2 regions of the Oerskovia sp. Root22 genome follow, and region 2 is predicted to be linked to the other one. Evidence: riboswitches for the same ligand, from Rfam matches in the RefSeq annotation. Region 2 holds a riboswitch; the other holds the start of a gene.
What was found. A riboswitch is a leader RNA that binds a small molecule or an ion and turns the genes downstream of it on or off. The one in region 2 is predicted to bind thiamine pyrophosphate.
Positions count from the first base shown of each region.

Region 1: it holds a riboswitch for thiamine pyrophosphate, as region 2 does, so the genes downstream of both, thiC (phosphomethylpyrimidine synthase ThiC) here and thiO (glycine oxidase ThiO) in region 2, are expected to answer to the same signal.

Region 1 is NZ_LMIL01000011.1:387,420-392,625, forward strand. It holds gene ASE15_RS17110 (peptidoglycan-binding protein) at 1-13, shown strand, start outside; gene ASE15_RS17115 (ABC transporter ATP-binding protein) at 4-639, shown strand; gene ASE15_RS17120 (hypothetical protein) at 636-1,997, shown strand; TPP riboswitch at 2,593-2,702, shown strand; gene thiC (phosphomethylpyrimidine synthase ThiC) at 2,693-4,438, shown strand; gene ASE15_RS17135 (response regulator transcription factor) at 4,541-5,203, opposite strand; gene ASE15_RS17140 (sensor histidine kinase) at 5,200-5,206, opposite strand, start outside.
Region 2 is NZ_LMIL01000007.1:717,020-722,225, forward strand. It holds gene guaA (glutamine-hydrolyzing GMP synthase) at 1-914, opposite strand, end outside; gene thiE (thiamine phosphate synthase) at 988-1,608, opposite strand; TPP riboswitch at 1,816-1,893, shown strand; gene thiO (glycine oxidase ThiO) at 1,900-3,210, shown strand; gene thiS (sulfur carrier protein ThiS) at 3,294-3,605, shown strand; gene ASE15_RS08085 (thiazole synthase) at 3,682-4,518, shown strand; gene moeB (molybdopterin-synthase adenylyltransferase MoeB) at 4,605-5,206, opposite strand, start outside.

The DNA of each region.
Region 1 (5,206 bases), on a different contig from region 2:
GACGTGCCGGTAGGGGGCAAGCGGCTGGTCGGGACCGATCTGGGGCACGCTTTTCCCGGCACGGGCCTGCTGTTCACCGGGCTGGACCTGGAGGTCGTACCGGGAGAGGTCGTCGCGCTCGTGGGCCCCTCGGGCAGCGGCAAGTCGACGTTGCTGAGCATCGTCGCGGGCTGGGAGCGCCCCACGCAAGGGCAGGTCGAGCGTCTGGGCGTCGCCACGACCGGGTGGGTCTTCCAGAACCCGCACGGTGTCGCGCGCCGGGCGGCCCTGGACCACGTGGTGCTCCCGCTCCTTGCGCGCGGTCTGCGCCGTCCCGACGCGGAGGCCCGTGCTCTCGAGATCATGGCGCGCTTCAACCTGGCGCCCGTCGCGGACCGCCCATTCCGGGCGTTGTCCGGTGGCGAGGCCCAGCGGCTCATGCTCGCGCGCGCGGTGGCCCTGGCGCCGGACCTGCTGCTCGTCGACGAGCCCACCGCGCAGCTCGACCTGCGCACGGCCGCGACCGTCAACGAGGTCCTGGCCGGCATCGCCCAGGACGACTCGATCGTCGTGGTCGCCACGCACGACCCGCACACGCGCGACGCCTGCACGCGCGTGATCGACCTCGCCGACTTCCAGCACGCGCAGGACGCGGCATGATCACGCCCGACGACGGCGCGCGGCCCGGTCTCGCGACTGCCCCAGGCGACGCTCACCGCCCCGCAGGACCCGGTCGTCAGGACCCGCCCGCAGGAGCGTCCACTTCGCCTGACGACGGCGCTGCCCTCAACGTCGGTGCGCCCCCGGACACGTCGAGCCTGCCCGCCAGCCTCGGCTTCGACGCCCCCACCCTGCCCGACGACGGAGCGCACCCCCGCGCGGAGGTGAGCGGCGCCGTCGGGCACGGCGGGGAACCTGCACGGGCCGGACGGACTCGCACGATGCGGGCCGCGTCCGTGGTGTCCGAGGCGTGGCGCAGTGTCGCGACCGGCACGACCCGCGCGACCCTGTTCGCGGCGGTGCTCGTGGTGGTCGTCGGCGCGCTGGCCGCGGTCGACGTGCGGGCGATCGTCGGCGTTATCGAGGGAGCCCGCGAGTACCGCGACGCGGGCGCGAGCGTGCAGATCCTCGAGGCTACCGGGCAGGTCGACGGGGCACGCTGCGAGGCCCTCGCCAGGGTCGACGGCGTCAACGCGGCCGGCGCCCTGCGGACCGGGGAACCGCTGCGGGCGCTCAACCTCCCCTCGAGCGAGCTCACCGGCCTCGAAGCAACCCCTGGGCTGCTCGGCGCGCTCGACCGCGGACGGGTCGCCGGGGCGGGCCTGTGGCTGTCCGCGGACCTGGCCGAGGCGCTCGGCGCGGTCCCCGGTGACTCGATCGCGACGACCACCGGGCCCGCGCGGCTCGGCGCGGTCTACCCGTACCCCGACGACGGACGCGACCGCGCCCTGGGCTACGCAGCCGTCGCTCCCGTACCCGCCACGGGGCTGTTCGACTCGTGCTGGGTCGAGATCTGGCCCGTCGACCCCGAGACCGCGACGCTCCTGCGCACGACTGTCGTCGCCGACCCGTCCTCCGAGGTGCAACCCACCCAGAAGCAGCTCAACGGCCGGCTCGGTGCGACCTACGACGCGAGCGCCGAGTTCTCCGGCCGCCTGACCGAGCCCACCCCGATCGCCACGGCCGCCCTGGGCCTGGCCCTGGGATACGTCGCGATACGGCTGCGCCGCCTCGAGCTCGCCGCGGCCCTGCACGCCCGGGTCCCGCGTGCCGCCCTGACCTGGCAGATGCTCCTCGAGACCGCCGCCTGGACCGGTGCCGGGATCGTCGTGACCGTCCCCGCGCTGTGGTGGCTCGCGGGAGCCGGAGGTGACGGGCTCGCCACCGACCAGGTGAGCACCTGGATCATCGGCATGCGGACCGTCCTCGCCGGAGCAGGAGCGGTGCTCGTCGGGGCCGTGGCCGGGGCGCTCACGACCCGCGAGAAGCACCTCTTCAAGTACTTCAAGGAGAGGTGAGTACAGAGAGCTGCAAGATTCGTGAGGGGCCGGGACGGTGGGCTCGGGTGTGAGGAACAGCCGTAGAGTCGCCCACGCGTTCCAAGGTGAGGAACGACACTTGCTCGAGCGCGCGAGCAGGAATGTCATGGAAGAACCCCGCGACCGGCAGCGGTGCAACGGTCTATGGCGGGTGGGCATCTGCAAGGAGCATTTCTCAGACCGGCACGATCACGACCTCGTTGATCACCTACCGCTACCTCGACGTGGTTCACTGAGCGAACCCGATCTGTTCTGGCCAGGCCGACCTTGCGATGCAGGTCGGCCTGGCTGGCGTCGCCACTGGCCTGCTGAGTGTGCTGGTGGTTGGCTGTTCGGCGGCGCCTGTTGCCAACGAGGGTCAGTGGGTACCGGATGTCCTCGCGCTCGGGCAGGCGACGGACGTCGACTTGGTGAGGACGATCGCCGAGGACGGACAGATCACCGAGGTCGCTGCTCGAGCAGTGAGGCCGTGAGCGCCGAACGCGGGACAGGTGCGCCGACGCCCGGCGCCGTGCGCTACGGTGACGACCGCACCACCCAGCACCACCGCACCACCAGCACGACCCACAACTCCACACACACCCACGGGAGCTCGCAGCAGCGAGCTGAGAGGGCGGCTCAGCGCCGCCGACCGTTCGAACCTGTTCGGATCATGCCGACGTAGGGAGAGAGCAATGAGCTCTGAGACCGCTGTGCCCACAACCACCGGGCCCGCCGCCGCTGCACCAGCTGCACCCACCGTGCCCGCCGCGACCACCGGGTCGTCCGCGCACACCATCACGACCGGACCCATCGCGGGGTCCGCCAAGGTCCACCACCCGGTCCCGGGCGAGGAGCACCTGCGCGTCCCCGAGCGCCGCGTGCTCCTGAGCAACGGCGAGCACCTGGACCTGTACGACACCTCGGGCCCCTACACCGAGTCGGACGACCCCGCGGCGTTCGACCTCGCGGGCGGCCTGCCCGCCCTGCGGGCGTCCTGGCTCCGGCCCGACGTCGTCCCCACCGAGCGCGGTACGGGCGGCGCCCGGACGCAGCTCGCCTGGGCGCGCGCCGGGGTCGTGACCGACGAGATGCGCTTCGTCGCTGCCCGCGAGGGCGTCGACGTCGAGCTCGTGCGCGACGAGGTCGCGCGTGGCCGGGCGGTGATCCCGGCCAACCGTCGGCACCCCGAGATCGAGCCCATGATCATCGGCAAGGCGTTCGGCGTGAAGATCAACGCGAACATCGGGAACTCGGCCGTGACGTCCTCGATCGAGGAGGAGGTCGAGAAGATGGTGTGGGCCGCGCGCTGGGGCGCCGACACCCTCATGGACCTCTCGACGGGCAAGGACATCCACGAGACCCGCGAGTGGGTGCTGCGCAACTCCCCGATCCCCGTGGGGACGGTGCCGCTCTACCAGGCGCTCGAGAAGGTCAAGGGGGACCCCGCGAAGCTCACGTGGGAGATCTACCGCGACACCGTGATCGAGCAGGCCGAGCAGGGCGTCGACTACATGACCGTGCACGCGGGCGTCCTGCTGCGCTACGTCCCGCTGACCGCGCGCCGTGTCACGGGCATCGTGTCCCGCGGCGGCTCGATCATGGCCGCGTGGTGCCTCGCGCACCACCAGGAGTCGTTCCTGTACACGCACTTCGCGGAGCTGTGCGAGATCCTGCGCGACTACGACGTGACGTTCTCCCTGGGTGACGGCCTGCGACCGGGGTCCATCGCGGACGCCAACGACGCGGCCCAGTTCGCTGAGCTGCGCACGCTGGGCGAGCTGACCAAGGTCGCGAAGTCCTACGGCGTGCAGGTCATGATCGAGGGCCCGGGGCACGTCCCCATGCACAAGATCGTCGAGAACGTGCGCCTCGAGGAGGAGCTGTGCGAGGAGGCGCCGTTCTACACGCTCGGACCGCTCGCGACCGACATCGCGCCCGCCTACGACCACATCACGTCCGCGATCGGGGCCGCGATCATCGCCCAGGCCGGGACCGCGATGCTCTGCTACGTCACGCCCAAGGAGCACCTGGGGCTGCCCGACCGTGACGACGTCAAGACGGGGGTCATCACGTACAAGATCGCGGCGCACTCCGCCGACCTCGCCAAGGGGCACCCGCGTGCGCAGCTGCGGGACGACGCGCTGTCCCGTGCCCGGTTCGAGTTCCGCTGGCACGACCAGTTCGCGCTCTCCCTCGACCCCGACACCGCCCGCGCCTTCCACGACGAGACGCTGCCGGCCGAGCCCGCCAAGACCGCGCACTTCTGCTCGATGTGCGGGCCCAAGTTCTGCTCGATGCGGATCTCCGCGGACGTGCGCGAGTACGCCGAGAAGAACGGCCTGACGTCGGTCGAGGCGATCGAGGCCGGCATGGCGGAGAAGTCGAGCGAGTTCACGGACGCGGGCGGCCGGGTCTACCTGCCGGTCGCGGGCAGCTGAGCCGCTGCCTCGGCCACCTGCCCGACCGCTGAGTGCGGAGTACTCGTCGTCGAACGAGCCGATCGGCGACGAGTACTCCGCACTCAGCGGGGTCGGGCGGGGTCAGCTCGTGCCGGGCGCCGCGATCCCGTGCTCGTACGCCCACACCACGAGCTGGACGCGGTCGCGCATGCCCGTCTTGGTCATGATGCGGCTCAGGTGCGACTTCACGGTGCTCGCCTCGAGGTAGAGCGTCGCCGCGATCTCGGCGTTCGACTGCCCCCGGCACAGCAGCGCCAGGATGTCGTGCTCGCGCGAGGTGAGCAGGCCCGAGGCGACCTCGTCGGGCGCGGCGGGGGACCGCCGTCGGGCGAACTCGTCGATCACGCGCCGCGTGAGCGTCTGGTCGACGAGACCCTCGCCCGACGCCACGCGCCGCACCGCGTCGACCAGCACGTCGGGCTCGGCGTCCTTGAGCAGGAACCCGCTCGCCCCGGCCTCCAGGGCGCCGAACACGTAGTCGTCCAGGTCGAACGTGCTCACCACGAGCACCGGGACCGGGTCGACGACGCCGGGCCCCGCGAGCGCGCGCGTCGCCGTGATGCCGTCCCCACCGGGCATGCGCACGTCCATGCACACGACGTCGGGGCGCTCGCGGCGCGCGACGCGCACGGCGTCCGAGCCGTTCGCCGCCTCGCCCACGACCTCGAAGCCCTCGCTCTCGAGGATCACGGTGAAGCCTGCGCGGACGACGGCCTGGTCGTCGACCAGCACCACTCGGGTCATGGG
Region 2 (5,206 bases):
CCGATGATCTTGCGCTTGGTCTCGGGGTCCGAGTGGCCCGCGAGCGCGGCGAGGAAGCGCTGCTTCTCGTCCATGACGACGAGCTTGACGCCCGTGGCCGCGACGAAGTCGCGCTCGACCTGCTCGACCTCGCCCGCGCGCAGCAGGCCGTGGTCGACGAACACGCACGTGAGCTGGTCGCCCACGGCCTGCTGGACGAGGGCCGCGGCGACCGAGGAGTCGACGCCTCCGGACAGGCCGCAGATGACGCGCGCGTCGCCGACCTGCTCGCGGATGAGCGCGATCTGATCGGCGATGACGTTGCCCGGGGTCCAGTCGCCGGCGAGGCCCGCGCCCTGGTACAGGAAGTTCTCGAGAGCCTTCTGGCCCAGCGGGGAGTGCTTGACCTCGGGGTGCCACTGCACGCCGTAGAGGCGACGCCCGGTGTCCTCGAACGCTGCGACCGGGGAGCCGGCCGAGGTCGCGAGGACCTCGAAGCCCTCGGGGGCCGCGTGGACGGCGTCGCCGTGGCTCATCCAGGCGGTCTGCTGGTCGGGCGAGCCCGCGAGCAGCGCACCGGCCTGGCAGACCTCGACGGCCGTGCCGCCGTACTCGCTGAGGCCGGTCTGCGCGACCGTGCCACCGAGCGCCTTGGCCATGGCCTGGAAGCCGTAGCAGATGCCCAGGACGGGCACGCCGGCGTCGAACAGCGCGGGGTCCACGAAGGGCGCACCCTGCGCGTACACGGACGAGGGACCACCGGACAGGATGATCGCTGCCGGGTTCTTGGCGAGCATCTGCTCGACGGTGAAGGTGTGGGGGACGATCTCCGAGTACACCTTGGCCTCACGCACGCGACGCGCGATCAGCTGGGCGTACTGTGCGCCGAAGTCGACGACCAATACGGGCCGGGGGGCTGAGGGGGTGGGTGTCACCAGCCCAGGATAGTTGGCTCGGCGCCGATCCCCGGCATCGGTCCACGACGTGCGACGGGGATCACTGCGCGCGTCAGGCGGGCAGCCGTCCGCGCAGCTCGCGAGCGGCCCGCTCGGGGTCGGCCGCGCCCGTGATCGCACGCACCACGACGATGCGCTCGGCCCCCGCGTCGAGCACCTCGTCGAGCCGCGCGGCGTCGACACCGCCGATCGCGAACCACGGCGTGGTCGGCGCCGTCGCGGCGACCTGTCGCAGCAGGTCGAGCCCGACGGCGTCGCGCCCCGGCTTGGTCGGCGTCGCCCAGAGCGGTCCCACGCAGAAGTAGTCGACCTCGGGATCCGCCTCGGCGGCCGTGGCCTGGGCGAGCGAGTGCGTCGAGCGGCCCAGCAGCGGGCCCGCACCCAGGAGCGACCGCACCGCGGGCACGGGCAGGTCGCCCTGACCCATGTGCACCACCGGGGCTCCCGTCAGGAGGGCGACATCGGCCCGGTCGTTGACCGCCCACAGCGCCCCGTGCTCGGTCGCGACGCGCGCGACGACCTCCTGCAGCTCGAGCTCGCGCGCGACGTCGAGCCCCTTGTCGCGGAGCTGGACCACGTCGACCCCGCCCGCGAGCGCCGCGTGCAGGAAGTCCTCGAGGTCGCCGCGCTCCTCGCGGGCGTCGGTGCACAGGTACAGCCGGGCCGCCCGCAGGCGCTCGACGGCCGCCGGGCGGGCCCGCCCGGCAGGAGCCGTGGGGCTGGTGCGCTGGGGCGAGGTGTGCTGTCGGGGCTCGGCGTCGCCGGTCGGAGCAGTGGTCACGGCGCCCAGGATAGGCGCGGCCCGCCCGGGACACGGTCGCGGCGCAGCCCGTGGGCACGCCCCGAGCGTGGCCGGCGTGCGTTGTAGGGTGGTCGCGAAGCACGGGAGCCCCGCACGGGGCTGAGAGGGCGAGAGCCGACCGTCGAACCTGATCTGGGTCATGCCAGCGAAGGGAGCGAGCGCATGTGCGCAGCCCTGTCCACCGACCACCCCGCCCTGCCCGCGCGTCCGCCGGGGCGCGACGGGAGCCTGGGGGGCGCGGCGCCGTCGGGCCCCGTGAGGCGCGTCGCGCCCGGCGACCGGACGACGATCACCACGCCCGACGGCGCCACGGACGTCCTCGTCGTGGGCGGCGGCATCGTGGGGCTCACCGCGGCCTGGCGGGCCTCGCGTGCTGGCCTGCGCGTGACCGTCCTGGACCCGGCCCCGGGCGACGGCGCGACCCACGCCGCGGCCGGGATGCTCGCGCCCGTGACCGAGGCCGACTTCGGCGAGGAGACCGCGCTGCGCCTGGGCGCCGACTCGGCGGCACGGTGGCCAGCGTTCGCGGCCGAGCTCGAGGCGGACTCGGGGCTCGACGTCGGGCTGCGCGCGACCGGCACGCTCACGCTGGCCTACGACGGCGACGACCTGGCGCTCGGGCGCCGCGTGCGCGCGCTCCAGGAGGCCTGGGGGCTCGACTCGACCGAGATCTCGGTCGCGGCGGCGCGCGAGCGCGAACCGCTCGTCGGGCCGCGCGTGGCCGGTGCGTTCTGGGCACCGGGCGACCATCAGGTCGATCCCCGCGCGGTGCACCGCGCGCTGACCGCGGCTCTCGCGCGGGACCCGCGCGCCGCCGTCGTGCGCCGCCGGGCGGTCCGGCTGCTGCGCGCGTCCGGACCCGGCTCTCCCGTGACCGGGGCGCTCGACGACGCGGGCGTCGAGCACCGCGCGGGGACCGTGGTCCTCGCGGCGGGTGCGGACTCGGGGGACCTGCTCGCGGACGTCCCCGAGGTGTGCGCCCCGACCCGTCCGGTGAAGGGGCAGACGCTGCGGCTCGACGCCCCCGCGTGGTTCACGCTCGACCACGTGGTGCGAGGGATCGTGCAAGGGCGTCCGGTGTACGTCGTACCGCGTACGCCCGGGCCCGGCGGGCACCGCGAGGTCGTCGTCGGCGCGACGAGCGAGGAGCACCCCGACGACCGGCGCGCGACCGCGGGCGGCGTCTTCGCGCTCCTGCGCGACGCGCGCGCCCTGCTGCCCGGGCTCGACGAGCTGGCCCTCGTCGAGGTCACCCCGCGCGTGCGCCCGGGCACGCCCGACAACCTGCCGTTCCTAGGGCCCACCACCGTCCCCGGCCTGGTCCTCGCCACGGGCCACTACCGCAACGGCGTGCTGCTCGCCCCCGTCACGGGGGCAGCGATCGACGCGGTCCTGACCGGCCAGCCGCTGCCGCCCGCGGTCGCGGCGATCGACCCCCTGCGCTTCTCGCCCACCCCTACCCCCGCGAGATAGAGGGCTCGCGTCGAGGTAGCGGGGTGGGGCCCTCTACCCCGACGGCACACCTCTACCTCGGCTCCCACCTCCCGGAGGACCACATGACCCACCCGACTCCCCCGTCCACGACGACCGGCGCGCGGCCGACGACCCCTCCCGCAGGCATCACCGTGCACCCGCGCTCGACCGCGAGCGCCCTCGTCAACGGCGAGCCCTACCCGCTCACCGCCCCCACGACCGTCGCAGCGCTGGTCGCCGCGCTCCTGCCCGAGCTCGTCGGGGACACCGGGGACGTCCCCCGCGGCGTCGCGGTCGCGATCGACGACGCCGTGCTCCCCCGCAGCACGTGGTCGTCCACGACCCTGCGCGACGGCGACCGTGTCGAGGTCGTCACGGCGGTGCAGGGTGGTTGACACCAGGCAGGACACGGACCGCGCACCCGACGACTCCCTGGTCGTCGCGGGCGTCCCCCTCGGCTCCCGCCTGGTCATGGGCACGGGCGGCGCGGCCAACCTGCTGACGCTCGAGGACGCCCTCGTGGCGTCCGGGACCGCGCTCACGACCGTCGCGATGCGCCGCGTCGCGCGGGTGCGTCCGTCGGGTGGCGCGGGCGGCGACGGGGGTGCGGGCGAGACCGGCATCTGGGGCCTGCTCGACCGCCTCGGCATCCGCGCCCTGCCCAACACCGCGGGCTGCTTCTCGGCCAAGGAGGCAGTCCTCACGGCCCACCTCGCGCGCGAGGCCTGCGGCACGGACTGGGTCAAGCTCGAGGTGATCGCCGACGACGTGACGCTCCTGCCCGACCCGATCGGGCTCGTCCAGGCCGCCGAGACCCTGGTCCGCGACGGCTTCACGGTGCTGCCGTACACCAACGACGACCCCATCCTCGCGCGCCGCCTCGAGGACGTGGGGTGCGCGGCCGTCATGCCGCTCGGTGCGCCCATCGGGTCGGGGCTCGGCATCCTCAACCCGCGCAACATCGCGGCCATCGCGTCGGCCGCCCGGGTGCCCGTGATCCTGGACGCGGGGATCGGGACCGCGTCCGAGGCCGCGCACGCCCTCGAGCTCGGGTGCGACGGGGTTCTCCTGGCGACCGCGGTCACCCGCGCGGCCGACCCCGTGCGGATGGCCACGGCCATGCGGCTCGCGGTCGAGGCCGGGCGCCTCGCCGCGCTCGCGGGCCGCATCCCGCGGCGCGAGCAGGCGCTCGCGAGCTCACCGGTCGACGGGATGGTGGGCCGGACCGGGTCGGGCGGCGCCGGGCTGGCGGCCGGTCTCACGGGGGCCGGTGTGCTGGGCGGCGGGAACCTCGACCTGGCGCTGTGACCGGTTCGCCGAGGTAGAGGCTTCTCGTCGAGGTAGAGGCCTCTGGCCCTCTACCTCGACGGCAGGCCTCTACCTCAGCGGAGCGATCAGTACGTCGGGCGCCCCGGCTCGACGTCCCGCACCCACGCCAGGACCCCGCCCTCGACGTTGCGCGCGTCCACGCCCACCGCTCGTGCAAGCCCCGCGACCCGGTCCGACCGGCCCCCGACCTTGCACAGCACCGCGACCGTCCGGTCCCGGGGAAGGTCCGCGAGCGCGGCCCGCGCGTCCGGCCCGGCGTAGACCCCGCTCGGCACGACGCGGGCGCCGTCGATCCCGACGATCTGCGTCTCCCAGTCCTCGCGCACGTCGAGCAGCAGCAGGTCGTCGTCGGGGTCGGCGAGGCGGGCGGCGAGCTCGCGGGGGGTCAGGCTCGTCGGGGCCGGGCCAGCTCCGGCCGGAGCACCCACGGGGCCCGACGACGCCACGCCCGGCCCGCGGACCGGCGCACCGAGGACCGTGCCCGCCCCGGGCAGCCCGCGCCCGCCCGACTCCTCCGAGACCTGGGCGAGGTCGACCGCGAGGCGACCCTCCGCCGTCGGGCCCGAGAGGCTCTCGAAGAGGCCCCCCGCGACCGCAGGACGCGCCGTGCCGGCGCCCGCGGGAACCGGCGCCAGCCCGCAGAACGCCTCGTAGGCCTGGTCCCCGG